Regions from separate parts of the Thermaerobacter subterraneus DSM 13965 genome, predicted to be linked through region 2. Evidence: riboswitches for the same ligand, from Rfam matches in the RefSeq annotation. Region 2 holds a riboswitch; the other holds the start of a gene.

Region 1 (14,681 bases), on a different contig from region 2:
CCGCCCGCGCCCTGGTAGTCCTGCTGCTGTGCCATGAAGGACAGGGCGCTGTTGTACTGCTCGATGAACTTTTTCACCGCGCCGACCACGGCGTCGTCGTCCCAGGCCACGGTGACGGTGACGGGATTGCCCGGGGCGGCCTGGTGCAGTTCCAGGGTGACCCCCTGGACCACGTCGCTCACGGTGTTGGACGAGCGGGTGAAGGCGAGGCCGTTGACGGTGAACTGGGCATCCTGGCCCGTGACCAGCACCCGGCGTTCCGCACCGGCGGCGTCGATCAGCCCCAGGGACTGGGCCACCGTGCCGCTCACATCGCTGATGTCGATGGCGCCCTGGCCCGTGTGGGTGCGGGTAATCACCAGATGGCCGCCGATCACCTCCGTCCGCACGGCGCTGGCCTCCGCCGCGGGGTCCGCCTGCACCGCCTGTTCGACCGCCGCGTTGATCCGGTCGCGGATGGCGTTCAGGGAGTCCGTGGTGTCGACGGTGACGTCAAAGCTGGTGCTGCCGACGGTGATGCGAAAGGTCCCGCTCAGGTTCAGCGCGGCCTGGGGGTCGGCCACCGGGTCGTAGGTGGCGATGGAGTGGGCCGTGGCCAGCTGCTGCACCTCGACCGTGTAGGTGCCCGGGGTGGCGGCGGCGGAAGCCTCCGCCGTCACCCGTGCCTCGTCGCTGCTGGTGGACCGCGGCCGCCAGAACAGGTCCTGCGCCAGGACATCCGCGATGCGGTCCTGCAGGGTGTCGATGCGGGAGCGGATGTCGCTCCAGGCGTTCTTCTCGGACTCGATCTCCAGCTTGCGCCGCTCGAGCAGCAGCAGCGGCCGCCGCTCGATCTGCATCAGCTGCTCGACGAGCTGCTCCCAGTCGAGACCGCTGGCCAGTCCACCGATGCGCATGGTGACATCCTCCTTGCCCGAACCCTTGGCCTGCCTCGCTCAAATCACCGAACCGCCGAGTCGCCCGACCGCCTCGTCCGCATCACCGAACCGCCCGCGTCACCTGGCCGGATCGCCCGAATCACCCAGTTGCCTGCGTCACCTGGCCAGATCACCCGAATCACATGGCGGCCCTCGCCGCCCCACCGGCTTAGCCGCGCTGGTCGACCTGCTGCCCGAGGAGCATCTTGACGTACATGGCAATCCGCAGCACGTGCTCGGGTGGAACCTGCCGCACGGTCTCGCCCGTCTCCCGGTCGACCACCTCCGCCACCACCCGGCCAGTGGCCTCGTCCAGGTGAAAGTGGAGCTGGTAGCTGAAGGGGTCCCGGTGCAGGTCGGGCAGAGGTGGCATCCACGGGCTGAAATCGTGGGGCATGGAGTCGCCCGCGGTCGCGGCGGCGGAAGCAGCCTCGTCTCCCGCAGCCGCGGCGTGATGCGCCGGGCCGGCATGGCCCGCCAGATCGGCATGTTCTCGGAGTTCGACGGCGCCGGGGTTTCCACCAGGACCACGGAGGCCCGTGGCCCCGACGATGGCTCCGGAGCTACTAGCCGTGCCTGGTGCTGGAAGAACACGCCCCACGCTCTCGGGATCAGGCTGTGCGGCCTGGGCGGGGACGCCGCCCGCCGCCACCATGGGATGGAAAGCTGCCCTAAGGGGTTGCTGGGGTGAAACCATCACGGACCTCACGTCTCCCTGGTCGAACTCCGCAGCGAAACAAGTGACACACGGCAGGCCTTATCCACGGTGGGCTGGGCCCGGTTTACCGAGTGGACCGCAGGTGCACCGGGTTCACCCACCCGACCCAGTCCCGTATGCCACGCTTAACCGTTTGCCCGTCGTATCGGTTGGACGCGCTGGATCGTTTACGGTACCGGGGTCCTAATCTCGTTGGCACTGCCCGGTCTTCTTCTGCTCCTTGGCCTGTGCTCCAGGTCACCATGGGCCGTGCTCTTGGTTCGGGTTAGAGCATATTCGTGAATTGACTCCTATCGAACACGCTTTTTCGACGACGGAAATCCGGCTGGGAGGCTCGCCTACTGGATGACCGGTAACATTGAACTCAAGCTGGGCTCATGCCACGGTTTCGCTTATCGCCGCTTGAAATAGGAAGCCGGCCGTCGCCTGACGGCCGGCTCCACATGGGGGCTCCGCTCCGGTCCGGTGGGGGGGGGAGTTCACCACGGACCATCGATGGGGGAGTTCGGTGGATCGGACGAAGCCGCCACCTTAGTTGGGGGAATCTACGCTTTCGCTTAACCCTGCAGCAGCTGCAGGACCGCCTGGGGCATGGCGTTGGCCTGCGCCAGCATCGCCGTGCCGGATTGCAGGAGGATCTGGTTCCGCGTGAAGTTGGCCATCTCCAGCGCCATGTCGACGTCGCGGATGCGGGACTCGGCCGCCTGCAGGTTCTCCACCGCCACGCCCAGGTTGGCGATGGTGTGCTCGAGACGGTTCTGGATGGCACCGAGGTCGGCGCGCTGGCCCGAAACGCTCTCGATGGCGCTGTCGAACGCGGTAATGGCCGAACTGGCGGACGCCTGGGAGGTCACGTCGAGACCGCTAACCGTGAAGACTTGACCATCGCTCAGCGTACCTAAGCCGCTCGCATCCAACACCACATTGCCCTTGCTATCAATGAACTTGCCGGCCGTCGTCGGATCTTCGGTCGCGACCACGTTGCCGCTGCTATCCTTCAGGACTTTGGCGGTGGCGTCGTAGGTGTAAGTACCCGCCTCGAGCCCACCGTTCGTGAAGGAGACGACAGTGCTGGCAGTAGCAGTAGTAGTCGTGCCACTCGTCGCAATGGTGACGGTACCGTTCGTCACCGCAACCGAGAAGGTAAACGTGTCCGCGTCGGCGCCGCCAGCCGTGCTAGTCCATCCCTTACCATCGTTTGACTTCGCTACGACAGTTCCGCTTGTATCGACCAATTCATAGCCGCCGCTCGCACCCGACCGGGCAGTGTAGGTGCCATCCGCAATGTCCTGAGTGGTACCTGTGGTTACCGTAGCGCTAACCGTCGCCTGGGCCTTGACCTGGTCACTCACCACGCCCAGGCTAAAGCCGCCCATGTTCCCGATCTTGACCGAAATGTTCTGACCAGCATTGGCTCCGATCTGGAAGGTGATGCCATCCTGCTCGAACGACCCGTCCAGCAACTTCTGGGTGTTGAACTCCGTGGTGCGGGCGATGCGGCCGATTTCCTGCGCCAATTGGTCGATTTCCTTCTGGATCTGCGCCCGGTCCGCCGCTGTGTTCGTATCGCTCGCCGCCTGCACCGCCAGCTCCCGCATCCGCTGCAGGATACTATGGCTCTCGTTCAGCGCGCCCTCGGCCGTCTGGATCAGTGAGATGGCGTCCTGGGCGTTGCGCTGGGCCGTCTGCAGGCCGGAGATCTGGGCCCGCATCTTCTCCGAGATGGCCAGGCCCGCCGCGTCGTCGGCCGCCCGGTTGATCCGCAGGCCCGACGACAGCCGCTCCAGGCTCTTGTTGAGCAGGCCGTTCGTCTGGCTGAGATTCCGCCAGGCGTTCAGGGCGGCCACGTTGTGGTTGATCCGCATCGGGTACAGCCCTCCCTGTTCCGGGTTCCACCCCGGCGACGGCATGCGCGCCTGCCGGCCCGGGGTGAGCTTGGCTACCCGGAATATCGAGGGGAGGGGACTGCCATGTTAGGGCGGGCGCGGTCCTAATTTAGGCGGCCACTGCCCAGTTTCCATGCCAACGGCACCCAACGGCCGGTTCCCCACGCATGGGGACCCAATGCCAGATGCCTGATGCCAGATGCGACTTTCGCGAACGCGAGATTGCGTTCGCCGGTGCGGGTGACAACGCTGGTCGGGTAGAGACAACCATTGATTGGACATCTGATTCCGACATCTGATCAGACATCCGCTTAGGCATCCGCAGGCTACCGGTGTGGGACAGTCAATAGGCCGTACAGCCGCTAGCCAGGTCAGGATCGCCCCACCCCCACCGCCCCGCCGAGCAGCTCCTCCAGCACCAGGGCAACACCGTCTTCATCGTTGGTGGCGGTGACCCGGTTGGCGGCGGCCCGGGCGGCGGGGGAGCCGTTGGCCATGGCGACGCCAATGCCGGCGAACTGGAGCATCTCGATGTCGTTGTCCCAGTCGCCGAAGGCCACCACCCGCTCCACCGGCACCTGCAGGTGGGCGGCCAGGCGCTCCACCGCCCAGCCCTTGCACACGGGGGCGTCGGACACCTCCACGGCGTAGAGGCCCGGCTCCAGGTCGGTCCCCGCCAGCACACGCACCGCGTCGCCCCACTCGGCCGTGATCCACCGGCGGAAGGCCTGCGCGCCCTCGTACCGGTCACGGACCAGCACCCGCACCGCCCCGACGCTCACCCACTCCAGCAGGTCGGGCACCTCCTGGGTCAGGCGCCCCGCCTCGAAGAACCAGGAGGCCTTGGGCAGCCGGGCCCCGGGCTCGTAGAGCATGCGGTCGCCGTGGGGATGGTCCAGGTCGTGGAAGAACAGGGTCACCCCCAGTTCCCGGGCCTTCAGGATGGCCTGGCGGGCGAACTCGGCCGGCAGGGGCTGTTTCCACACCGGCCGGTCGGTTAGGGGGTCGACGGCCACGGCACCGTTGTGCACGATGCAGGGGGTGCGCAGGCCCAGCTCCTGGGCGAAGGGGCGGCTGGCCACCCAGCGGCGGCCGGTGGCCAGGCAGACGTGGTGACCGGCGGCCACGGCCGCCCGGACCGCGTTCTTCACCCGCGGGCGCAGCCGGCCCTGGCTGTCCAAGAGGGTGCCGTCGACGTCGAGGGCGATCAGGTAAGGGAGCAAGGGGCATCCTCCTTTGAAGATCAAACCGCCTCCTATTATAGGGTTACAGGGAAGCCCGGGGCCCAGGGCGGGGCGGGGCCATGCTGAGCCGGGATCCCGTGCGTGCGGGTCCTCGCCGGTTGTGGTTGTGGCTGTGGTTGTGGTCGGGATTGGGGTTGGGGTTGCGGTGGCGCTGGTGATGATGGTGCAGGTGCGGTTACGGGGGCAGGCGACTTCGAGCACCCCGGGCTCCCACTCAGCCATGCCACGAGGGCCCGGGCCCGGCTCCACCCTACCGGCGACGCTGTATAGCAACCGGGGATCACGTTCCGGAAGACAACGGGGACGACGGGGCCCGGGCGGCGGGTTGTCCGGGGCGTCGCCCTGCAGCCTCCGGTCTTCCGCCTAGCCCGGGCCCCAGCTATTGACCCCAGATATCAGTTTATTGCCGTGGTCGACCGCCCGGTAGTGTCGAATGACTGCGGGTGAATCACGGCGGCGGGCGACGCTAGGCTCTACCCGTGGTTGCGCCGCTGTGCAGATTCGTTCGTCATGCCCGCCCTCGGGCCATGCTGGCCGGCATGCTCACCTGCAGCCCGCCCTCGCCCGCGGCCCGTGCTGGCCTGCGGCCCACCCTCGCCTGCGGGCCGTGCTCGCCTGCGGACCACTCGCCTCAAGCCCGCCCTCACCCGCGGGGCCATGCTCGCCTTCAGGCCGGCCTCGCTTGCGGCAGGCCGCGGTCACGGGCGGGTCCTGCCTGAGCCCTGTGGCCAGGCCCAGACCCGCCTCCGGCCCCACGCTCAGTCCGCCGTGCCGCTCGCCAACCGGCGGCCCGCTGCCTCGATCACCTGGAGGGCCCGATCCGTCTCTTCCAGCACCCGGGCCAGGGCGGTGGCCACCCGCTCGCTCCCGTAGGTCTCGACCAGCCGGTCCAGCTCGGTGCGGGCGGCGGGCGATACCTGACCCACGTGATGGCGGAGGAGTTGGAGCAGGGCCTCCCGCGATTCCCGGTTCTCACCGGCGACCGGAGCGGCGCTGCGCCAGCCCGCACCTGCCTGGTACCGCGTGCGGAGGCGGCCCGCATCACGGTCCCGCCAGCTGCCGGTCGCCGGTCTGGCGGCGCCCCCGGCCGTTTCCAGGTTCCCGCCGCCGCCCGGTCGGGGCCCGTGGCTCGGGACACCGTGTTCCGCCGGCCCGTGGTGGCCCGCCGGCCCGTGGCCGGCGTTCCCGGCGGTGCCGGTCGCGCCGGCCGGATCACTGCCCTGCCGCGCCAGGCTGCGCGGCGCTCCCAGGCCCCGCCGGCCATCGCCGCTCGTGCCGCCCGGCAGCCGGTATCCAGGGCCGCCGGCAGAGCCTTGGGAGCCCGTGGCGCCGGCTGCCGGGCCGGGGCGGCCGGTTCGTCGGGCGTGGGGGCGGCGAGCCCAACCGGTGCCGTACCGGTACCGGGCGCCCGTCACGCCATGGCGGTGCAGCTCCAGCAGGCGGTCGGCGTAGCGGTTGGCCAGGGGTTGCTTGCCTCCCAGGCGGCGGGTGGAAAAGGCGTACTTGCCGCTGTTGGGATCAAAGTGCACCACCTCGACCTGGACCCGCTCGCCCTTGTAGAAGTAATCTTCCGCCCGTTCCACGTACCAGTCGGAGATCTCCGAGATGTGGATGAGCCCCCGGCGGCCGTCGTCGGTCACGAGGAACGCGCCGTAGTCCACGATGCCCGTGATGGTGCCGTGGACCCGGGTCCCGGGCGCCAGGGGCACAAGCCCGGCCAGGTCCCGCACTCCCTCGCCCGCTGCTGCCACCGGCCCTGCCGCCTGCCCCGCCGCCGGTACCGTAGCGGAACCGGTTCCGGCCCCGGCGGAAACCGCTGCGCCGGCCGCCCGGGCCGGTTCCAGGGCAACGGGGACGCGCCCTTCCCGCTCCGGGCCCGGGCCGGTGCGGCCGGTTCGTCCGGCGAGGTCAGGGGGCGGAGCAGGCCCGGATGGCACCGGCGATGGCACGGGCGGTGACGCGGGCGAATCCTCCTCAGGAAGCAGGGAATCCTTCATCGCATCCGGCATACGGGAAGACGCCTCCTCAAGGCCGGGGCCGGGTTCCGCCACGCCCGGCCACAAGCGATACCACGCCACTCGTACGGTGCACCTGCATGTAGGTTATGGAATATGCACCCGCCTTATCCAAAGTGAGCAGATCGGCCAGGCTTTTCACCATGTCCATCCAGGGCCGGGCAACGGACATGCAAGGGGCAACGAGGACCGAAGTTGCCGTGCCGGTTGCGCCCGCTGGTGGTTCCGGTGCCAGGGTTCCCACCTGAGGGAAACAGTTCAAGGCCGGTGCGAGGCCGGTGCAAACGGTTCCGAGACAGGGCCCCTGGGCCAGGGATCCATCGGGGGGTGATGTGACGCCTGCGGGGTGACCGGTCGCCTACCGCAAAGCAAAACTCAACTCGGCTTCGGCGGCCAGCTCGCCGTCCACGGTGGCGCGGGCGCGGCCCTTGCCCAGGGGACCGTGCATGGCGATGATCTCCACCTCGATCTCCAGGCAGTCGCCCGGAATCACGGGCCGGCGCCAGCGCACCCGGTCGGCGCCGGCGAAGAGGGCCAGGCGGCCGCGGTTCGCGGGGACGGACAGCACCGCCGCCGCCCCCACCTGGGCCATGGCCTCCAGGATCAGCACCCCAGGCATGATGGGCCGGCCCGGGAAGTGACCCTGGAAGAAGGGTTCGTTGGCGCTTACGCACTTCCGGCCCACCGCCCGGCGTCCCGGTTCGAGGGAAAGAATCCGGTCGACCAGGAGAAAGGGGTAACGGTGGGGCAACACCTCGAGGATCGCCTGGATGTCCAAGCCCCCCTGGGGCTGATCCTGTTCCGCCATGGGCTGGTCCCAGTCCTCCACGCTGGCTGGTCGCGAACCTCCGCCACCCAGGCTGCCCCGGTGGCCGACCCGGTACGAAGGTTCGTCACTAGGATTCAGAATTCGCCGCCCCCCGCCGTCCCCCTTCTGGATGGAAAATAAAGGGGAGCCGGATCGCCGGCTCCCCTTGGCATCGCGGTCCTTGCCACCGTAGTCCTTGTCACCACGGGCCGGGTGGATGCGGGTGGCAATGGGCGGCTCAGCCGCGGGCCTGCTGGTAGCGGCGGGCCACCTCGTCCCAGTTGACCACGTTCCACCAAGCCGCCACGTAGTCGGGCCGCTTGTTCTGATACTTCAGGTAGTAGGCATGCTCCCACACGTCCAGGCCGAGGATGGGCGTATGGCCCTTCATGTACGGGCTGTCCTGGTTGGGCAGGCTGTAAAGCTGCAGGTCGCCCTTCTCGTCGACCACGAGCCAGGCCCAGCCGCTGCCGAAGTGGGTCGTGGCCGTCTTGGTGAACTGGTCCTTGAAGGTCTCGAAGCTGCCGAAGGCCTTGTTGATGGCGTCCGCCAGGGCCCCCGTGGGCTGGCCGCCGCCGTTGGGGCTCATGATCTCCCAGAAGAGCGAGTGGTTGGCGTGGCCGCCGCCGTTGTTCCGGACCGCCGTGCGGATGTCCTCGGGAACCTGGTCGATCTGGCGCAGGAGCTGGTCGATGGGCTTGTCCTGCAGCTCGGGGTACTTCTCCAGGGCGGCGTTGACGTTGTTGACATAGGTGGCGTGGTGCCGGTCGTGGTGGATCCGCATGGTCTGCTCGTCGATGTGGGGCTCCAGGGCGTTGTAGTCGTACGGCAGGGGCGGCAACTGGTAAGCCACCGGCAATCCCTCCTTGAATCGGCAGGTGCGCAGCGACCGGTTCCCGGGACGAACCGGCCCCGGCGCCACCGGTTGCGGGGACAGGCTGGCGGCAGCACAGCAGGTCCGCCCCGCCAGGACCGGCCCGGTGGCACCGGAATCCTGCCCGTTCCCAGGATCCAGTCTTTCCTGCGCTCGATTACGAGTATATACCAAGCATCGGCAGCTTTCATGCGGGGCCCCCGGGGGCCGGGCGGGGGCGGGAAGCTGGCCGGGGGACCGGCCGGGCACAGGGCGGAACGCCGGAAAAGGGCCGGAGTCCGGGCGGCGCCTGCCGCCCGGACTCCGGCCGCATCAGGGGGGAGGCCCATGCGGGCCGTCGGGCTAAACCGCTAAGAGTCTTGGGCGCATGCACTGGAGTGCATGAGCGGTGCCTCAGGAGCGCAACCGGTTGATCAGGCTCAGCATCTCATCGCCTGTGAGCACGGCGCGGGCGTTGAGCTGGTACGCCCGCTGGGACGCCAGCAGCCGGGTCATCTCCAGGGCCAGGTCCACATTGGACTGCTCCAGCATCCCCTGCCGGATCCACCCCGCTCCGTCCTGGCCGGGCGCCCCGGCCGGCACCGGGTTGCCGCCCAGGGCGTACAGGCCCTCGCCGCGGCTTTCCAGGGCATCGGGCGCCGGCGGGACCATCACCGCCAGCCGCCCGGCGGGCACCTCGCGACCCCCGGCCAGGAGGGCCCGTACCTCTCCGTCCGGCGATACCACCCAGCCGCGGGATCCCGCCGGGAGCAGGAGGGGCTGGCCGCCGGCCGCCAGCAGCGGCCGCCCCGCGCCGTCGGTCACAAGAAGCGCTTCGCCGGCCTCCCCACCGCCGGGGACGCCGGCGGGTACGGGGCTGGCCGCAAAGGTCCCGCCCCGCGTCAGGAGGACCTCGCCGGTGCCGGGATCGGCCACCTGCAAGAAGCCTGCACCCTCGATGGCCAGGTCCCAGGGGGAACCCGTGGCCTGCAACGGACCCTGGCTCCACAACCGGGGTGTGGCCGCCAGGCGGACGCCGTGTCCAACCTGGACGCCTCCCGCCGCGGCGGCAGGAGGCGCCACCGGCACCTGGGCCGCGGCGTAAACCAGATCGGCAAAGTCCGCCCGGGCGGCCTTGAAGCCCGGGGTACTCACGTTGGCCAGGTTGCCGGCGGTGAGATCAACCTGCCGGGCCGCGGCCGCCATGCCCGCGGCGGACGACCAGAGGGCCCGCTGGATCATGTGACCCGCCCCACTTCCTGGATGGCCAGCCCCAGCGTCTGATCCTGGGCCTGGACGGCCCGCTGGGCGGCCTCGAAGGCGCGGAAGTTGGCCAGCATGGCGACCACCACCTGCACCGGGTCGACGTTGGACTGCTCCAACACCCCCTGGCGCACGGGCGTGGCCGCCGGTACGGCGGGACCGGACTCGGCCGTTGCCTGCCACAGGTTGTCGCCCACCCGCCGCAGGCCGGCGGGGTTGGCGAAGGTGACCCGGGCGATGGTGCCCAGGACCGCGTCCCCCACCACCACCTGGCCGTCGGGCCGGACGGTGAACTGGGCGCTACCCACCAGCAGCGGCTGGCCCGTGGTGTCCAGGACGGGCGAGCCGTCGGGTGCCTGGAGGTACCCCTGGGACCCCACGGTGAAGTTGCCGGCCCGGGTGTAGGCCGGGCCGCCGGGGCCCATCACCACGAAAAAGCCGTCCCCCTCCAGGGCCAGGTCCTGCGGTCGCCCGGTGGTGACCCAGGGTCCGGGCCGCATGTCGGCGCCCGGTTCGGCCACTACCGTACCCGTGCCCAGGGGCCCCACCACCGGGGCTCCCGTCCCGTCGAGCCGCGACAGCAGGAGCTCGGGAAATGCCTCGGTCACGTTGCGGCTCGCTTTGTACCCGGGCGTGTTGACGTTGGCCAGGTCGCCCGCCAGGCGCTCCTGCTGGAGCACCCGGGCCAGCATGCCGCTGGCCGCGGTGTAAAGACCTCGCAGCACCGGATCACCCCTTCCGCCACGCCAGACCCCGCGATCGCCCCGCCCCGCCGGCTGGCCGTCCCGCAGCATGCAACCGCCGCCCGCCGCCGGAGATGCAGCCGGCCGTGAAACACGAAACCCCCGGCGGCAACCGGGGGTGGAACATCCTGGCCCCGCGCCGGGTTCGGCGGGCGAACCCGGCGGCAGATCCCTTCCACCCGTTCGGCAGCCCGGCCGTCATGGCCGGCGGGAGGGGCTGGAACACCTCGCTGCAGGAACCGGCCCGGCTGCTCTCCGGAACCGGAGCCGGGCCGGGGCTGGCGCCTCCGTACCGTTCTAGCGCCAGGTTCTCTGTCCCGGGAACCTGGCCCGACTCCCGCATTCCGGTGCGCGCCGGGCGAGGCGTCCCTCCGTCCCGCCGTGCGGTAGACCCGTGGCTTTGCGCCCCCGCCTTTCGGCGGGTTTGCCTTTATCGCGGCGTGGTCACGTGCCGTGTCACGGTCGTGTTGCAGCCTGTGGTGCCTCGGCCGTACTTTCGCCGACGTGCATCGCCTGATGCGCGGGACCACGTCTTAGAACGTACGGCCTCAGGAGGCTTTACATGCCCATTCGACACCTGGAGGGGAATTCCTTCCCGGTTAAGGCGGCCGGCGTGCCTTTTAGGGACCGGCGGCCGTCAGCCGGCGATGAGCACGCCGTCCAGGCGGTCCAGCATGCTGAGGGCGACGCCGGTACCCAGCGCCACGGTCAGCAGCGGCTGTTCCGGCTTCACCACGGGCAGGCCCGTGGCCCGGGCGATGCGCCGGTCCAGGTCACGCAGCAGGGAGCCGCCTCCCGTCAGCACCAGGCCGCGGTGCAGGATGTCGGCCGCCAGCTCGGGAGGAACCCGCTCCAGGGTGCTGCGCAGGGCCGTGATGAGGGCCGAGACGGGTTCGTCCAGGGCCTGTTGCACCTCGGCGGCCGTCAGGTGCAGGGTGCGGGGCAGTCCGGTCACCAGGTCGCGGCCGCGAACCTCGAACTGCTCCCCATCCCCCTCCGGCGGCTCGGCCCGGCCGATGGCGATCTTGGCCTGCTCGGCGGTCCGCTCCCCGATCAGCACGTTGTACCGGCGCTTGACATGGCGCACGATGGCCTCGTCGAAGGTGTCGCCGCCCACCCGGGCCGAACCGGCCACCACCACCCCGCCCAGGGACAGGACCGCAATGTCCGTGGTGCCGCCGCCCACGTCGACCACCATGTGGCCGCCGGGCTCGTGGATGTTGAGGCCGGCCCCCAGGGCGGCGGCGACCGGTTCTTCCAGGAGGTAGACCTTGCGGGCCCCCGCCTCGTAGCCGGCCTCGATGACCGCCCGCCGCTCCACGGTGGTCACCCCCGAGGGGACGCACACCACCATCCGCGGCCGGACCCCCAGGCGTCGGGGCATGGCCCGCTGGAGCAGCATCTTGAGCAGGGTGGCGGTGGCGGTGAAGTCGGCGATCACCCCGCCCCGCAGGGGCCGGGCGGCCACGATGTGGCCCGGGGTGCGGCCCAGCATGCGGTGGGCCTCCGACCCCACGGCCAGCACCCGCCCGGTTTCCCGATCGATAGCGACGACGGAAGGCTCGTTGAGCACGATGCCCCGGCCTTCGACGAAGACCAGAGTGTTGACCGTTCCCAGGTCGACCCCCAGGTCCCGGACGAACCCGACCATAGCCTGTCCCCCTCCTGACCGCCCGGCAGCCGCCTGGGCGACGGCGGGGAACCGGCGGGATGTCCCGGTGCCGGCGGCCGCGCCGGGGCCTCAGGGCTGGCAGGAATCCGTCTGACTGTGGCGCTGCGGTTGCTGTGGCGGATTTCTTTGCCATAAGGCCGGGTTCCTCTTGACCGCCGGGCTCCACGCCGTGCCGGCTGGCGAAGGGGAATTCCTGGGTTGTCCGTCCCGTGGCCGGGATGGGGGGCGGCGGGGGCCGCGTCCGGACGGGCCCTGAAGGGGGCGGGAAGGAAGGGGGCCGGGCTGCGGGCCGGGATCAGCCGGGTGGAACCCGGCGGGCCGCCGCCACGGCCGCGTTCGTCCAGGGGCCAGGGCCGGTGCGGGCAGGGACGGCGCGTCAGGCCCCGACGGGGGGCTCCGAAGGGGTTTGCCTGGTTTCCTGGCCCCGTTGTTCCTGCAGGTACTTGAGGCGGGTGGCCTCGCCGCCCCGCAGGTGGCGCTCCGCTTTGTTGGTCTCCAGGACCTGGTGGACCTTGGCCGCCAGCTGGCTGTCGATCTTGGGCAGGCGCTCGGTGACGTCCTTGTGGACGGTGCTCTTGGAGACACCGAACACCTTGGCTGCCTCGCGCACGGTGGAACGGGTGCGAGCGATGTACGTGCTCACCTCCACCACGCGCTTCCAGATGTAGTCCTTCACCGACCTGCCCCCTTCGCCCTGGTCTGGTACCATCTATATGAGGGCGTTAGGCAAACATACCTTGGCCGCAGGCCGCCGGACGGCCGCGGACGGGCGGACAGGCCCGCTGGGCCGCCGGGCCCGCCAGGGCGTGGGGGCGGCTCACCCTGCCAAAGGCCGCGGCCCCGCTCCCCCGAGGGGGTCGGGGGAGCGGGGCCGCGGGTGGTACGGGGATGCGGGTTCCCCGGTGGCCGGCGCCGGGCCCGGTGCGGTTTTCCGGGCCGGGCCCGGTTCTCCAGGCCGGGGCCGGTTCTCCGACCGGGGGCCGGTTCTTCCGGCCGGTTCGTCCGGCGGGAGATCCTCCTAGCCGATCAGGGTCTGCGGGTCGACGGCCTCGTCGCCACGCCAGATCTCGAAGTGGACGTGGGTGCCGGCGGACGCCTCGATCCGGGCCGACTGGCCCGCCTTGCCGATGGCCTGGCCGCGCCGCACCTGCTGTCCGGCTTCCACCGTCGCCTCGGCCAGGCTGGCGTAGACCGTGCGGTACCCGCCGTCGTGCTCGATGGTCACCGTCAGGCCGCGATCGGGGTCGCGGTGGACCGCGACCACCCGCCCGTCGGCGGCGGCCACCACCTGGGCGCCCTCCTCGACCGCCAGGTCGACGCCGGGGTGCCAGCGCCAGTCACCCATGGTCTCGGAGTACTGCCAGCCGAAGCCCATGGCCGTCTTGCCGCTGGCGACGGGCCAGATGAAGGCCGGAGTCGTCTCGCCCGTGACTTCCCGGGTGGGCACGTTGTCCCGGGGTTGCGCCGGTGTCCCCGCCTCCGTGCCGGCCCCGGCCTGGCCGGTCATGGGTTCCGGGGTCGCCGTGCTGGGTGCCACGCCCTGGTCGGCACCCGTCTCCAAGGGGGTCTGCTCATCCAGGGAAGCGGTCTCGGGCCCGCTCAACCCCGGCCAGCCCTGGAAGTACAGATAAGACCCGATGAAGACGGCCACCAGCACGGCGAAACCCACCAGCGACCGCAGCGCCGGCCGCCCGCGCATCCTGGCCATCCAGCCGGCCAGCCGGCCCGCCAGGCGGCTCTGCCCGCTTTGCGGGGTCTCCTGCATGTGGCACCACCTCTGGGCGGTAGTGTTACCAGGGCTGGTGCATTTATGCAGGAAAGTGCGGCTTTCACCGGTCGCACCGGCAGCAGGGCCGTGGCGTAGGGGCCCGGCGGGTCGGCCCGGGCCAAGGGGCAGGCCGTCCGGTCCCGATGGCCGGACCCGCCGACGGGCCGGGCGGGCTTCCCGCCGGAGACGGGTGGGCTACTCGCTGAAGATGGGCCGCAGGCTGGTCCCGGGGTAGTAATGCCGGAGGATCTCCTGGTAGGTGCGCCCCTGGCGGGCCATTCCGTCGGCACCGTACTGGGACATCCCCACCCCGTGGCCCCAGCCCCGGATGGTGAAGGTCAGCTGCTCCCCCTGCCGGCGGCACGTCCACCAGGTGGAGGGCAGCTCCAGCCGCTGGCGGAGCTGGGGACCGGTGAAGGCCTTCTCGCCCACGGTGGCCCGGCCCACGCGCCCCCCCGGCGAGGATTCGACCCGCGCAAAGCACTGGTCCCCCGGCAGGTCCCGCACGACCTTGGGGTCCACCTCCAGGCGGCGGGCGAACTCCTGCAGGGTCATGGTCCGGGTGCTGCGCCAGTGGGGTGAGGCCGTCTCCCACGGGGAGTCCACGGGCCGCAGGTAAGGCACCTGGTTGCCCCAGACGGCGGCAGCGTCCTCGGTGCGCCCGCCGGAGGTGGAGTGGTAGACCGCGTCGATGGGCGCCCCCTGGTAGACCAGGATCAGGCCGGCCGTCTCCTGCACCGCCTGCTGGATCTTCCGGGCGAAGCGCCACCCGTTCAACAGCCCCCAGTCCCGGC
Region 2 (14,681 bases):
GCGCAACCGCTGGCGGCGGCAGCAGCTGCCGCCGCACCTGCGGGACGAGGTGGCGCCGAAGAACATCCTGATGATCGGCCCCACCGGGGTGGGCAAGACGGAGATCGCCCGGCGGCTGGCCCGGCTGACGGGAGCTCCCTTCATCAAGGTCGAGGCGACCAAGTTCACCGAAGTGGGCTATGTGGGCCGCGACGTGGAGTCCATCATCCGGGACCTCTTGGAGACGGCCATCCGCATGGTCAAGGCGGAGCGGGTGGCCGCCGTCGAGGACCGGGCCCGGGCCGCGGCCGACGACCGCCTGCTGGACGTGCTGGTTCCGCCGCCCCGGCGGCGCCCCCAGCGCGCCGGGTCGCCCTGGGAGATGCTGCTGGGGTCCCTGGGGGCCGGGATGCCGGGTCCGGCCGAGCCCGCCCGGCCCGAGGAAGAGGAGGACTGGCGCCGGCACCGCCAGGAGGCGGCTGCGCGGCTGCGCAGCGGGCAGCTGGAGGACCAGGTGGTCGAGATCGAGGTGGAAGACCAGGCGCCGCCCATGGTCGACATCCTGGGCGGGCCGGGCCTGGAAGAGGTCACCCTGAACGTGCAGGACCTGCTCAAGGACTGGCTGCCCCGGCGCAAGCGCCGGCGCCGCCTGCCGGTGCGGGAGGCCCGGGAGGTGCTGGCCCAGGAAGAGGCCCAGAAGCTGATCGACATGGACCAGGTGGTGGCCGAGGCCATCCGGCGCACGGAGCAGGCGGGCATCGTCTTCATCGACGAGATCGACAAGATCGCCGGCCGGGAGCGGGGCCACGGGCCCGACGTCTCCCGGGAAGGGGTGCAGCGGGACATCCTGCCCATCGTCGAGGGCTCCACGGTGATGACCCGGCACGGCCCGGTGCGCACGGACCACATCCTCTTCATCGCGGCGGGAGCCTTCCACATCGCCAGGCCCTCGGACCTGATCCCCGAGCTGCAGGGCCGGTTCCCCATCCGGGTGGAGCTGCAGCCCCTCACCCGGGACGACTTCAAGCGCATCCTGACCGAGCCGGACAATGCCCTGCTGCGCCAGTACCAGGCCTTGCTGGCCACCGACGGGGTGGAGCTGGAGTTCACCCCGGACGCGGTGGAGGCCCTGGCGGACATGGCGGCCCGGGCCAACCAGCAGGCGGAGAACATCGGAGCCCGGCGCCTGCACACCCTGCTGGAACGGCTGCTGGAGCCGGTGGCCTTCGACGCCCCGGACGCCCTCCAGGGCAAGGTGGTGGTGGATGCTGCGTTCGTCCGCCAGCGGCTGGAGGGAGTCCTCCAGGATCAGGATCTGAGCCGGTACATCCTCTGAGGGCCCTGCCCCCTGGTGGCGGCGCCGGGAGTCCGGGGCCGGCCGGGGAGCCGGCGGCGAGCCCCAGGCGGCCTGCGCGGGCGAAATCCTGACCGGCCGCCCCCCGGGGGCAAGCGAAGGAGCCAGGGCAAGCGATCCTGGCTGGCAAAACCCACCCTGCCGCAAGAGGGACCCAAAACCAGGACCCGGGTCCCAAATTTTTTGTCGCGGATAGAAGGAATGACCAGTTCGGTGCAGAATCATGTCGACCAGTGCCGGCTGGAAAGCCGCTACAACTGAATAAGCTTCGGGGGTGAGCCGCGGTTTCTGTCCCGGTTGCACAGGCCGGGGCGCGGCCACCCCCCGCGGCAGCGACAAAGGCACCCCTGTCGAAAGGCAGGTTCGCAAAGTCACGGGTCTAAGGTCCCGCCAGCACGGGACTATGACGGCCGGACTGCCGAACGCCGCGCGGTGGACCCTTGGCAATCCTCTCGTCCGCCCGTGGTGCCTGGCGCGCCGCGGGCGGCTTTCTTTTCCAGCGGCGGGAGGGGATGGACCCGTGTGGGGGCGCGTCAACGATGAACTGGCTGCCGGGCTGGAGGTCCTGGCCCTCCGCCAGCGACTGCTGGCCCAGAACGTGGCCAACGCCGAGACGCCCGGCTACAAGCGGTATGATCTCGACTTCGCCCGGGCTCTGGAGGCGGCGCTGGCCGGTCGCGGGCCGGCGGGAGGCCAGGCCGCGGGGTGGGCAGCCGGGGCCGCCGGCACCGCCGGGACCGGAGGGGCCGAACCGGCCGTGGCGGCCGCACCAGCCACCGGGGCCGGGGGCGCGGGGGCAGCCGGAGCGGGCGGGGTGGCGGTCGGGCCTGCCGTACCCGGTGGCCGGCTGTCCCTGGGCGTCACCCACCCAGGCCACCTGCCGGGCCGGTGGGCACCAGCAGATCCGGCGGTAGCGGTATACCGGGAGACCGGTTCCTCCCTGCGCAACGACGGCAACAACGTCGACCTGGACGCGGAGATGGCGCGGATGGCGGAAAACGGCGTGCACTATCAGGCCCTGGTGCGGCAGCTGTCCGATCGCATCGCCCTGCTGCGCACGGTCATCGCCGAGGGGAGGCGGTAAGCGGTGGCGGGCGGGATGTTCAGCACCTTCGACATCGCGGCCAGCGGCATGACGGCCCAGCGGCTGCGCCTGGACCTGATCGCCAGCAACCTGGCCAACGTGGACTCCACCCGTACCCCCCAGGGCGGGCCCTACCGCCGGCTGGTGCCGGTCTTCGAGGAACGCGCGACGCCCTTCGCCCGGATCCTGCGGGAACGGGGTGCGGTGCCGGGGCCGGTGCCGGCGGCGGGTGCCGCAGCCGGCTGGGCACGCTCCCCCCTGGCCGGCGTAGCGGGTGGGCCGGTGCCGCCCGTAGCCGGTCCGGGCGCGGCGGGTCCCGGCGGGACCGGAGCCGCCCCCGGCGGGGTCCAGGTGGCGGCCGTGGTCGGCGATCCCTCGCCGCCCCGGCTGGTGTACGACCCGGCCCATCCCGACGCGGGCCCGGATGGTTACGTGGCGTACCCCAACGTGGACCCGCTGGCGGAGATGGTCAACCTGCTGGCGGCGACCCGGGCCTACGAGGCCAATGTGGCGGTCTTCGCCGCGGCCCGCACCCTGGCCCTGCGGGCGCTGGACATTGGCCGCGGCTGAACGGCCCTGCGGCTGCCGGATGCCCCTGGGACCGCCAGGGTCCCGGCAGCGTTGCGGCTGCAACGGAGGAGGTCTGAGCCATGAACCCATGGGGTGTCCAAGCCCCCGGCAACGTCGCCTGGCCCGGTTCTTCCCCGGCGACCGGTCTGGGCGGGACCTTCGGACCGTCCGGAAGGGCGGCGGCTGCGGCCGCGGGCGACGGCCCGGCGGCCGGTTCCACCGGGCCCGGTGGCGTGGGACCCAGCTTCCTGCAGGAACTGGCCCGCGCCCTCCAGCAGCTGGAGGGCGCGGCCGGCGAGGCCGACGCCATGGCCCGGCGCCTGGTGACGGGCCAGGTCCAGGACCTGTCCCAGGTCATGGTGGCCAGCGAGAAAGCGCGGCTGGCCATCGAACTGGCGGTGCAGCTGCGCAACAAGGCGCTCGAGGCCTACCAGGAGATCATGCGCATGCCCGTGTGACGGGTGCGGCCCTGCGGCGGCCGGCGGGATGAGCGGCACGGGGCCGGAAGGCAGGGTCGCGGTCGGTCGAGGAGGCGGCGGAATCCTCCATGCCCCTGGCACAGGTGCGGCAGCTTCCCCAGCAATTCATGGCCTGGTTCCGGAAGCTCAGGCCGGCGGCCCGGTGGGTGGTGGTCTCGGCGGCGGCTCTGGCCCTGGCCGGTTTGGTGGCGCTGGCCCTGGCAGGGCGCAGCGGGCCCCAGTGGGCCCCCCTGTTCACCCAGCTGGACCCCACCGACGCCGCGGCCATCGCCGGCCAGCTGGAGGAGCAAGGCATCCCCTTCCAGCTGGCCCAGGGGGGGCAGGCCATTCTGGTGCCCGCGGAACAGGTCGACCGGCTGCGCCTGGACCTGGCCGCCCAGGGCCTGCCGCGCCAGGGGACGGTGGGCCTGGAGCTTCTGGAGAACATGCCGATGGGTGCCACGGAGTTCGAGCGGCAGGTGCAGTACCTGCGGGGGCTCCAGGGCGAGCTGGCCCGTACCATCGGCCGGCTGGAGGGGGTCGAGGCGGCGCGGGTCCACGTAGTGCGGCCCGAGCGCAGCCCCTTTGTCAGCCAGCAGCGGCCTGCCACGGCGGCGGTGCTGGTCCAGCTGAAACCAGGGGCGGAGCTCGAGCCCGAGCAGGTGCGGTCCATCATGCACCTGGTCGCGTCGGCGGTGGAAGGCCTGAAGCCCGAAGACGTGACGGTGGTGGATACCACCGGCCGCCTGCTCTCGGCCGGAGTGGAGCTGGCCCAGGAAGGGACCGCCGTGGTGCCGGGTGACCGCTTCGAGGTGGAACGCCGCTTCGAGGCGGAGCTGCAGCGCAGCCTCCAGACCCTGCTGGAGCAGGTCCTGGGCCCGGGCAACGTCATCGCCCGGGTCAATGCGGAGCTCAACTTCGACCAGCAGGTGGTGGAGCGGCACCTTTTCGAGCCCCCGGCCGACGGCGGCCAGGGCATCCTGCGGTCCATCCAGGAGCTGCAGGAGACCTTCACCGGCCAGCCCGCACCGGGCGGGGTGCCGGGGGACAGCAACATCCCCACCTATCCCCAGGTGGGCGGCGGCACCCTTGACTACCAGCGCAGCGAGCGGACGGCCAACTACGAGGTCAACCAGGTGGTCGACCGGGTGCAGGTGGCCCCGGGTGCGGTCCGGCGCCTGTCGGTGGCCGTGGTGGTCAACGGCGATCTCACTCCCGAGCGGCGGCAGGCCCTCCAGCAGGCGGTGGCCGCGGCCATCGGCAGCGACCCCCAGCGCCAGGACCAGGTCGAGGTGGTGGCCATGCCCTTCGACACCACGGTGGCCGACCGCCTGCAGCAGTCCCTGGAGGAGGAGCGGCAGGCCCGGGAAGCGACCCGGCGGGTGGCCCTGCTGGCCGGCGCGGGGGGGCTGGCGCTGCTGGCCCTGGTCCTCCTGGTGGCCGCCTGGCGGCGCCGGCGGCTCGCCCGCCGGCTCCTGGAAGCACAAGCCGCCGGTCACGGGTTACCCGCCGTGCCGGGGAGCACCGCCGGCACGGTGGCGGCCGGTCCGGCCGGGCGGGGCACCGCGGCCGTACCCGGCCCCGGCGGACCCGTTCCGGGACCGGCCGGGGCCGCGGCGACGGGTGCCAACGGCAAGGCGGCGGAGGCCACGGTCCTCGAGCAGGTCAGCGAGCTGGTGAAGAACCAGCCGGAGCACGTGGCCCAGGTGATCCGCAGCTGGCTGGCCGAGCGGTCCGCCAACTGACGGCGGCGGTCAGGACGGCCTGAGCAGGATCAGGACGGCCAGGCCCGGCGCGGGCGGGGGAGGAGGCGATGGCCATGGCGACAAGGCAGGTTGCGGTGGCAAGGGCCGGCACGGCGGTGGCCGGGGGTACGCCCCGGGGTGGGATCAGGGCCCCGGCGGCGCCGGTCGCCGCGGAGGTGGCCGAGGGTCCGGAGGGCGGCATCGCGGCGGAGCCGGGGGCCGGTGCGGCGGCCGCCGGTGGCCGGCCTGCCCTCCGGGAGGCGGCCCGCGACCTGTCGCCGCGGCGCAAGGCCGCGATCCTGATGATCTCCCTGGGACCGGAGCTGGCCGCCCGGGTCTTCCGCTACCTGCGGGAGGAGGAGATCGAACAGCTCACCCTGGAGATCGCCAACACCGACCGGGTCGCTCCCGAACAGCGGCTGGCGGTGCTGGAGGAGTGCCGGGATCTGGCCCTGGCCCACGCCTACATCGCCCAGGGCGGCATCGACTATGCCAGGGAGCTGCTGGTGCAGGCCTTGGGCCACCAGCGGGCGGCGGAGGTGATCAACCGCCTCACCGCGACCCTGTAGGTCCGGCCCTTCGAGTTCGTGCGCCGGGCCGACCCGCTGCAGATCCTGAACTTCATCCAGCAGGAGCACCCCCAGACCATCGCCCTGATCCTCGCCTACCTCCATCCGGAACAGGCCGCCGTCGTCCTCAGCGGCCTGCCGCCCGAGCGCCGGGCCGACGTGGCCCGCCGCCTGGCCCTGATGGAGCGCACCTCGCCCGAGCTGATCCGGGAGGTGGAGCGGGTCCTGGAACGCAAGCTGTCGTCGGTCCTGGGCGAGGAGGGCACCGTCGCGGGGGGGCTGCAGGCCGTGGTCCAGGTGCTGAACAACGTGGACCGCGGCACCGAGCGCAGCATCATGGAGGTCCTGGAGGTCACCGACCCCGAGCTGGCCGAGGAGATCAAGAAGCGGATGTTCGTCTTCGAGGACATCGTGCTGCTGGACGACCGGTCCCTGCAGCGGGTGCTCCGGGAGGTCGACCTCAACGAGGATCTGCCCCTGGCCCTCAAGGCCGTCAGCGAGGATGTCAAGCAGAAGATCTTCCGCAACCTGTCCCAGCGGGCCGTGGAGATCCTCCAGGAAAACCTCTCCTACCTCGGGCCCGTGCGCCTCCGCGACGTGGAAGAGGCCCAGCAGAAGATCGTCAACATCATCCGCCGCCTGGAAGAAGAGGGCGAGATCGTCATCGCGCGGGGTGGCCAGGATGAAGTGGTCGTCTAGGGTGGGAGACGCCCGGCGGCCGGTTCCCGCCCGCTGGCCGGTGCTGGGGTCCCTGCCCGGCGCCGGCGCGGCGGCCCCCGGGCTCCGGCCGGTGAACTGGCAGTCCGTGGGCCCGGCGGGCGGGACGGTGGCCCCTGCCCCTGCGGGCGAGGCCGCTGCCCCGACGGAGGCCGGCCCGGCTGCCGGTCCGTTGCCGGCAGCTGCCCAGGCGGCGGCCGGCCGGCGGGTCCGCCGCTGGCTCCGGAGGGCCAGGCGGGCGGCGGCCGCCCACCTGGAGAAGGCCCGACGCGAGGCGGACGCCCTGTGCCGCCAGGCGCGGGAGGAGGGCTTCCGCCGGGGCGAGCAGGAAGGCCGGGCGCGGTGGGAGGCGGCCTGCCGGCAACTGGAGGAACAGGCGGCCCGCCAGCGGGAGGAACTGGCCGCCGCCTACCGGCGGCTGGTCGAGGCGTCCGCAGGGCCCGTGCTGGAGCTGGTCCTGGTCCTGGCCCGCCGGGTGGCGGGCGAGGCCCTGGCGGTCGATGCTGCCGCCCTGCGCCGCCAGATCGAGGCGGCCCTGGCCCGGCTGGGGAGCGAGGGGGCCCGGGTGCTGGTGCATCCCGAGAGCCTGGCCCGGCTGGAGGAGGCGTCGCCCCTGCCCGCTGGCGTGGAGCTGGTGGCCGATTTGACCCTGGCGCCCGGCGACTACCGGGTGGAGACGCCCCGGGGGCTCATCGACGGCCGGGTGGAGGCCCAGATGCAGCGCCTCGGTCGGGCCCTCCGGGAGGCCGGACCCGGGGGCGGGGCGGACTCCGAGCCGGATGTCATCGCCGACGAGGAGGCGGCCAGGGTCCGGGCCGGTGCCGCCCCGGAGGGGAGGGAAGGAGCATGACCGTGCCGGCCGTTGCGACCCGACCCGGTCTCCCGGGCGGGCCCGGAGCAGGGGCTGCGCCGGGCCCCGACCTTCAAGAGGCGCAGGGGTCCGGTGGGCTCCTGGACTGGGGCCGGCTCACGGAGGCCGTGCAGGCGGCCGAACCACGGCCCTGCCAGGGCTGGGTGGAACAGGTGGTCGGCCTGGCGGTCGAGGCCCGGGGCCCCGTGAGCTCCCTGGGGGAGCTTTGCTGGATCGACCGGCCGGGACGGCCGCCGGTGCCGGCCGAAGTGGTGGGGTTTCGCGGTGCCCGCACCCTGCTGATGCCCCTGGGTGATGCCCGGGCCATCCGGCCGGGCAGCCGGGTGGAGGCCACAGGCCAGGGGTTCCGGGTGGCCGTGGGCGAGGGCCTGCTGGGCCGGGTGCTGGACGGGCTCGGCCGGCCCCTGGACGGCCAGGGTCCGGTGGCGGCGGAAGCCTGGTACCCGGCGGAAGCCGACCCCCCGCCGCCCCTGGCCCGCCGGCCCATCCGGGAGCCCTTGCCCGTGGGGGTTCGCGCCATCGACGCCCTGCTGACCTGCGGCCGGGGCCAGCGGGTGGGCATCTTCGCCGGCAGCGGCGTGGGGAAGAGCACCCTCCTGGCCATGATGACCCGGCACACGGCGGCGGACGTGGTGGTGGTGGCCCTGATCGGCGAGCGGAACCGGGAGGTGCGGGACTTCGTCGACCACCATCTGGCCGGTAGCCGCCGGCGCACGGTGGTGGTGGCGGCCACCGCCGACCGGCCGGCCCTGGTGCGCATCAAGGCGGCCCAGGTGGCCACGGCCATTGCCGAGTTCTTCCGCGACCGGGGCCGCCACGTGCTGCTGGTGATGGACTCGGTGACCCGCTACGCCATGGCCCTGCGGGAGGTGGGCCTGGCCGTGGGCGAGCCGCCGGCCACCCGCGGCTACCCGCCGTCGGTCTTCGCCGCCCTGCCGCGGCTGCTGGAGCGGGCGGGGACCGGGGACCGGGGCAGCATCACCGGCTTCTACACGGTGCTGGTGGATGGGGACGACTTCAACGAGCCCGTCGCCGACGCGGTGCGGGGAACGCTGGACGGCCACATCGTCCTTTCCCGCCAGCTGGCCGAGGAGGGCCAGTTCCCCGCGGTGGACGTGCTGGCCAGCGTCAGCCGCCTGATGCCGGAGCTGGTCGATGCGGCCCACTGGGCGGCGGCCCAGCGGCTGCGGAGGTGGCTGGGCGCCTACCGGGAGGCCCGCGACCTGGTGGAGATCGGCGCCTACCAGCGGGGCACCAACCCCGACGTCGACCGGGCCCTGGAGCGCATGCCGGCCATCCGGGCCTTTCTCTCCCAGGGGCGCGACGAGGCGGCTTCCTTTTCCGAGGCGGTGGCCCGGCTCCAGGAGGTGGCCGGCGGGGAGGCCGCCGGCGAGCAGCGGGCCTGAGGATCCAGGAGCAGCAGCAGGGGTGGGGGGATGGCCATGGCAAGCGGGGAGCCGTTCCGCTTGCAACGGGTATGGGACGTACGCCGCCTGGAGGCCCTGGCCCGGCTGGGGGAGTGGGGTCGCTGGCAGGCCCGCGCCCAGCAGGCGCAAGAGGAAGCGACCTTGCTGGAGGCCCAGCGGCGGCAGGCGGCGGGCGAGCTGGCGGCCGTGGGGCCGGCCCGGCCGGCCTTGGAGATGGTGGCCCGCTGGCGGGAACTGGAGCATCTGGGGCTCCGCTGCCAGGCGGCGGCCGGGCGGGCCCAGGTCCTGCGGCGCGAGGCCGAAACCCGCCAGCAGGCGGCCGTCGCGGCCCGGCGGGAGGAACAGGCCTGCGAGCGGCTCTACGACCGCCACCAGCGGCGGCAGCGCCTGGAGGCGGCGCGGCGGGAGCAGGCCCATCTGGACGAGGTGGCGGGTCGCCGGGCGGCGAGGGAGGAGGCGACGGGCCATGACCCGTGGTGATGGGCCGGTGGCGGCGCCGGTGCGATGGGGGCCTGCGACCGCCGGCGCCGCGGGAACGGGGGCGGCGGTTCCGGGCGGCACCCGCGACGCCGGGGGCCCCCAGGGGCCGGCGGCGGGACGGCGGCCGGGAGAGGTCTTCGCCGAGCTGCTGGACCAGGCTCGGACCGGGCGGGCCAGTTCCCCTGGTCCGGCGGGCGGCACGGCCCCCGCCGGCTCCGGCAGTGCGGGATCTGGAGAGGACGGCGGCCGTGACGCCCGCCGTGTCGCCGGCGGAGAGGTCATGGGGCTGGTCGCGGCCCTGTTTCCCCTGGGTTTCATGCCGGCCCCCGGCGACCAGGTTGGGGCCGGCCTCGAATCCCGTGCCCGGGGTCGCGAGACCGGGGCGGTTGCGGTGGAAGGGTGGTCCGGCACCCGTGAAGCTGCCGGGCCGCGGCCGGCAGGGCTACCGGCGCGGGGGGGTGCAGCGGGGGGATTCGAACCCCGGGAGGCTGCCGCCAGGTCCGGTACGGCGCCGGAGGCCGGGATGGAAAGCGAAGGCAGCGGCCGGCTGGGGGTCGCGAAGGCGCAGGACGGCGGTCCTGGCGCCGGGCACAACGGCGCCCCCGGTGGGGCACCGGGGGCGGGAGGGGCCGAAGGAGCGGGCCGTGACGCCCCGGCGACAGGGGGACCGGATCCCACTGCCGCCGGCGGGACAGCGGTAGGCCGGAGCCCGTCTCCTGCCCTCGGGGCCGGCAGCGCCTCCCAGGGCAAGGCCGGCCCGGCGGAATCCGCAGGGCCCTCGACCCGCCGCGCCCAGCCCGTCGCGGGGACCACCAGGGCGGCCGCCACCGCCCCTTCCGGCTCCGGAACGACCTCAGGCCCCACCGCCCCGGCTGCCGGCCCGGTGTCGGGAACCGGGGCGATGGTTGGGGCAGGGGGGTCCCTTGAGCCGCCGGGAAGCGGAATGCCGGTTTCGGCGGCGGGTGGTCCGGACGCGGCCACGGGTCCGGATGCTGCCGCCGGCGGAGCCGCCGGACCCGGCGGCGTTCCGGGTGGCGGCCGGCCGGAGACGCCGGCCCCGGTCTCGTGGCCCGGGCAACCCGGTGGCGGGCTCCTGGCCGGGGACGGTGGACCGGCGGCAGGGGACGGCAAGGCCGGGGCCACCTCGCCGGCGATGACGGGTGCGATGGCTGCCGCGGCGGGCGGCGCACCGGTCCCGAGCGCAGCGGCCGCGGGGCCGGGGGCCGGGGCGGAAGCTTACGGCCCAGGGTGGCCTGGGCCGGCCTCCGGCCATGCGGCGGCGGCCGCCGGCATGGCGAGCCTGCCTGCGGGCCAGGCTGGGCCGCTGCTGCCGGGGGCGGCCGGGGTCGTGGTGCCGGTCTCCCAGGGGACCGGCATCCCCGGCGGCCCGGCCGCGGCGCAAGCGGCCGGGCCGCCGATAAGAGGTGAAGGAGAACCCCTGGCACCGGCGGCTGCCGCGGCCCCGGGGATGGCCTCGCCGGCGGCGGCCCGGCTGCCGGGAGCGGCGGGCGGCGGCCCCGTGGACGCCGGCCGGTGGGCGGCGGCGGTGGCCCGCTGGATCGAAGGGCTCGAGTGGCACCGGACAGGCGACCGGCACCGGTTGCGACTGGAACTGGCTCCGGCCCACCTGGGACCCCTGCACGTGGAGGTCGCGGGGGACGGCAGCGTGCTGGCGGCCCGCCTCACGGTGTTCCACCCCGACACCCTGGCCCTGGTCCAGCGTCACCTGGACGAACTCCGCCAGGCCCTGACCGCCCGCGGCTACCAGATTCAGGGTCTCGAAGTGGGGCTGGCAGCCGGCGGGGCGCCCGGCCAGGCCGGGCAGCAGGGGCCGGGCGGCCAGGGTGGCCCGGGCACGGCCTGGGCCTGGGCCGCAGGCGGGGTCCCGAGCGCGCCCGGCCCCGGCCCGGGGGATGTTCCTTCTGCCGGCCCGGGCACGGCGGCCTTGCCGGGAGGGGGCCGCGGGCGGCTGGACGTCCGGATCTAGGAAATGGGGAGGTGGGGAGGTGGCCGGGATGGCCATTACCAGCAGCACGGCACAAGCGGCGGCGGCGGGTTCCGGCCCGGGCAGCACCGGCGGCGCGGCCGGCCGGTCCGGCCCGGGCGGTCCGGGCGGCTTGGCCCCCGACGCCTTCTTCCGGTTGCTGGCGGCCCAGCTGCGCTATCAGGACCCGCTGCAGCCCATGCAGGACACCGCCTTTGTGGCCCAGCTGGCCCAGCTCACCCAGCTGGAGGAGACCCGGGCCCTGCGGGCGGCCCTCAGCGGGCTTTCGGCCCTGCCCCTGCTGGGCCGGACGGTGGAGATCACCACCGCCCAGGGGACCCGGACCGGCACGGTCACGGGGGTGCGGATGGATCCTGCCGCACCGGGCCTGATGATCGACGGCCGGCCCGTGGCCTGGGCCGACGTGCTGGACCTGCGCCTGGCGGGTGAGGCGGAGCCCGCGGGCGGGCCGGCAGGGCGCCCGGTGACGGCGTGAGGCGGCGGGCGCCGGCGGCAGAGCGGTGCGGAACGGGCCCGCCCGGGGCCGCCGGAGACCCCGGCGGGAGCCGGCGCCGGCCTCGGGTCCGGGCCGGCCGCGCGGGGGAAGGACACGGCAGGGGGATGACCTTGAGGGAGGGTGAGGCGCCATGATGCGCTCGCTGTATGCCGGCATCTCGGGGCTTCAGAACCACCAGCTCCGGATGGATGTGATCGGCAACAACATCGCCAACGTCAACACCGTGGGCTACAAGTCGAGCCGCGTGACCTTCAAGGAGCTGTTCAACCAGACCCTGCGGGGGGCCTCGGCGCCCGCCGGGCCGGCCCGGGGCGGGACCAACCCGATCCAGATCGGCCTGGGCACGGCCCTGGGCGGGATCGACGTGATCCACCAGGCCGGCAACCCCCAGGTGACGGGCGTGGTCACGGACATGGCCATCCAGGGCGACGGGTTCTTCGTGCTGCAGGACGCCACGGGCGGCTACGCCTACACCCGGGCCGGCGACTTCCGGCTGGATGCCGAGGGGTACCTGGTGAACGCCGATGGCCTGCGGGTCCTGGGCTGGCAGGCCCAGGGCGGCGTCCTGCCGGCCCGGGACGCCCTCAACCTGGGCGCCGTCCGCGTTCCCGTGGACCTGGCCGTACCGGCCCAGGCCAGCACCCGGGTGACGTGGTCCAGCAACCTGGATGCCACGGCACCCACGTCCAGCACCCTGACCCAGGCCATCGACGTCTACGACTCGCTGGGGAATCCCCATACCCTGATCTTCACCTTCACCCGCACCGGGTCGAACCAGTGGTCGTGGAACGCCGCCGCGGCGGCCGACCCGGCCACCTCCCTCGGCTCGGGCACCCTGACCTTCAGCAGCGCGGGGCTTCTCACGGCCGGCAGCCCGGGCACCGTGAACTACAGCCCGCCCGGCGCCGACCGCATGACCCTGACCGTCGACTTCGCCGGCCTGACCCAGTACGCCGGGCCGTCCACCGCCGAGGCCACGGCCGACGGTTATCCCGCCGGGCAGCTGACGTCCTTCAGCGTCGATGCATCGGGCACCATCACCGGCACCTTCTCCAACGGGATGACCCAGCCCATCGCCCAGGTGGCCCTGGCCGCCTTCGCCAACCCGGCCGGCCTGCTGCGCGACGGCAACCTCTACTGGGAATCCAACAACTCCGGGGTGGCCCGGATCGGGGAGGCGGGCACCGGCGGGCGCGGCTCCGTCACCCCGGGCGCCCTCGAGATGTCCAACGTCGACCTGTCCCGGGAGTTCGTCGACATGATCGTGACCCAGCGGGGCTTCCAGGCCAACTCCCGGGTCATCACCACCTCCGACGAGATGCTCCAGGAACTGGTCAACCTCAAGCGGTAAGGCGGCCGGCTGAGAGCCCCGCCCGCCGGCTGCCGCGGCGGGGACCGGGCCCCAGCGGCCGCAGGTGACGGGAGGGAGCCCCGGTGGTGCCGGTGACCCGCCTGGACGGCCGGGAAGTGGTGGTCAACGCGGAGCTGATCGAGACCCTCGAGGCCACGCCCGATACGGTGATCACCCTGACCACGGGCCGGCGCCTGGTGGTGCGGGAACCCGTGGACCGGGTGATCGAGCGGGTGGTGGCCTACCGGCGGCGCATCCTGGCGCCGGCCGGGGGACCGGGCGGAGAAGGGGCGTCCTGCGCCCCGGCCTCGCCCGCCCTGGCCGCCGGGTCCACCGGGCACGAGGACGGTGACCCCAGGTGAAAGGCAAAGTCCGGTTGCTGTTGATCGTGGTGGTGACGGCGGTGGCCGCCGCGGCGCGCACCTGGTGGGCCGCCACCCGGGCGGGGGCGGGGGAGCCCCCGCCCCCGCCGGAGCCGGTGGACGTGGCCCTGGAGCCCTTTACCACCAACCTGCGGGATGGTCGGGTGGTCCAGGTGGCCCTGGTCCTCCGGGTGGCAGGGGAGGAGGCGGCCAAGGCGCTGGAGCACGGCGGCATGGCCGAGGTGCGCCATCAGGTCTACCGGGTCCTGCGCGGGATGACCGCGGCCGACCTGGCCGGAGCCGGCGGCATGGACCGGCTGCAGCAGGCGCTGCGGGCCGTCCTGGCGGGACAGGGCGGCGGCTCCGGCCACGGCCAGGGTAACCCGGGGACGGGGTCCGGCCTTCCTGCCGGATCTGGAACCGGTGGACATGCCCCCGGGGGCGGGTTGCCCATTCAGGACGTGCTGATCACGGACCTGATCGTCCAGTAGGGGCCTGCAGAGCACGGGCGGGAGGAGGGCTGCTGCTTGAACCAGGGCGTGCGCCGCAAGGGCGTCCGGAGGGCTCCGGTGGTCCGGCTCTACGACTTCCGGCGCCCGGACAAGTTCTCCAAGGAGCAGTTGCGCACCCTGGCCATGGTCCACGAGAACGTGGCCCGGCTGGCGACGGGCTTCTTGTCGGGCCAGCTGCGCACGGTGGTCGAGGTGGCGGTGCTGGAGGTGGAGGAGACGACCTACGGTGAGTTCATCACCGGCCTCTCCAACCCTACGGTGCTGGCGGTCTTCAACCTGCCGCCCCTGGAGAGCAGCGCCGTCATGGACGTGGAGCCCTCCATCGCCTTTCCCATGGTGGACCGCCTGTTCGGCGGTCCGGGCACGGGGGCGGCCACCGGCCGCGGCCTGACGGAGATCGAGACGGTGGTCATGCGGGCAATCCTGCAGGGGCTGCTGGGATCCGTCGCCGAGGGGTGGAGCCAGCTCGTCCAGGTACAGGGCGAGCTGGTCACGGTGGCCGCCAACCCCCTGTTCGTCCAGGTCCAGGCGCCCAACGAGATCGTCGTGCGGGTGGTGCTCTCGGTCCGGTTCGGCCAGCAGGAGGGAGCCTGGCGGATCTGCTTGCCTTATCCCCTGCTGGAGCCCCTGCTGCCGCGGCTGGCCGTGCACCAGTACTACGCCCGGGAGACCCGCAGCCAGGCGCGGTCCCGGGAGCAGTG

What was found. A riboswitch is a leader RNA that binds a small molecule or an ion and turns the genes downstream of it on or off. The one in region 2 is predicted to bind cyclic di-GMP.
Region 1: linked by a shared signal. The riboswitch ahead of THESUDRAFT_RS10005 (flagellar hook-basal body protein) and the one ahead of THESUDRAFT_RS11555 (flagellar basal body rod protein FlgB) in region 2 are both predicted to bind cyclic di-GMP.

What each region holds. Positions count from the first base shown of each region.
Region 1 is NZ_JH976535.1:2,450,510-2,465,190, forward strand. It holds gene fliD (flagellar filament capping protein FliD) at 1-896, opposite strand, end outside; gene THESUDRAFT_RS13945 (flagellar protein FlaG) at 1,087-1,614, opposite strand; gene THESUDRAFT_RS09975 (flagellin N-terminal helical domain-containing protein) at 2,193-3,500, opposite strand; gene THESUDRAFT_RS09980 (Cof-type HAD-IIB family hydrolase) at 3,893-4,744, opposite strand; gene THESUDRAFT_RS12480 (S1 RNA-binding domain-containing protein) at 5,524-6,516, opposite strand; gene fabZ (3-hydroxyacyl-ACP dehydratase FabZ) at 7,139-7,588, opposite strand; gene THESUDRAFT_RS09995 (superoxide dismutase) at 7,827-8,441, opposite strand; gene THESUDRAFT_RS10000 (flagellar hook-basal body protein) at 8,856-9,683, opposite strand; gene THESUDRAFT_RS10005 (flagellar hook-basal body protein) at 9,680-10,429, opposite strand; cyclic di-GMP riboswitch class I at 10,830-10,886, opposite strand; gene mreB (rod shape-determining protein) at 11,085-12,098, opposite strand; gene spoIIID (sporulation transcriptional regulator SpoIIID) at 12,496-12,795, opposite strand; gene THESUDRAFT_RS10020 (M23 family metallopeptidase) at 13,138-13,884, opposite strand; gene spoIID (stage II sporulation protein D) at 14,083-14,681, opposite strand, start outside.
Region 2 is NZ_JH976536.1:290,023-304,703, reverse strand. It holds gene hslU (ATP-dependent protease ATPase subunit HslU) at 1-1,315, shown strand, start outside; cyclic di-GMP riboswitch class I at 1,664-1,756, shown strand; gene THESUDRAFT_RS11555 (flagellar basal body rod protein FlgB) at 1,854-2,417, shown strand; gene flgC (flagellar basal body rod protein FlgC) at 2,421-2,987, shown strand; gene fliE (flagellar hook-basal body complex protein FliE) at 3,068-3,445, shown strand; gene fliF (flagellar basal-body MS-ring/collar protein FliF) at 3,535-5,190, shown strand; partial or broken gene fliG (flagellar motor switch protein FliG) at 5,463-6,458, shown strand; gene THESUDRAFT_RS12540 (FliH/SctL family protein) at 6,442-7,326, shown strand; gene THESUDRAFT_RS11525 (FliI/YscN family ATPase) at 7,323-8,753, shown strand; gene THESUDRAFT_RS11520 (flagellar export protein FliJ) at 8,784-9,254, shown strand; gene THESUDRAFT_RS13605 (flagellar hook-length control protein FliK) at 10,546-11,241, shown strand; gene THESUDRAFT_RS12535 (flagellar hook capping FlgD N-terminal domain-containing protein) at 11,270-11,734, shown strand; gene THESUDRAFT_RS11505 (flagellar hook protein FlgE) at 11,886-13,106, shown strand; gene THESUDRAFT_RS11500 (flagellar FlbD family protein) at 13,190-13,468, shown strand; gene THESUDRAFT_RS11495 (flagellar basal body-associated FliL family protein) at 13,465-13,959, shown strand; gene fliM (flagellar motor switch protein FliM) at 13,996-14,681, shown strand, end outside.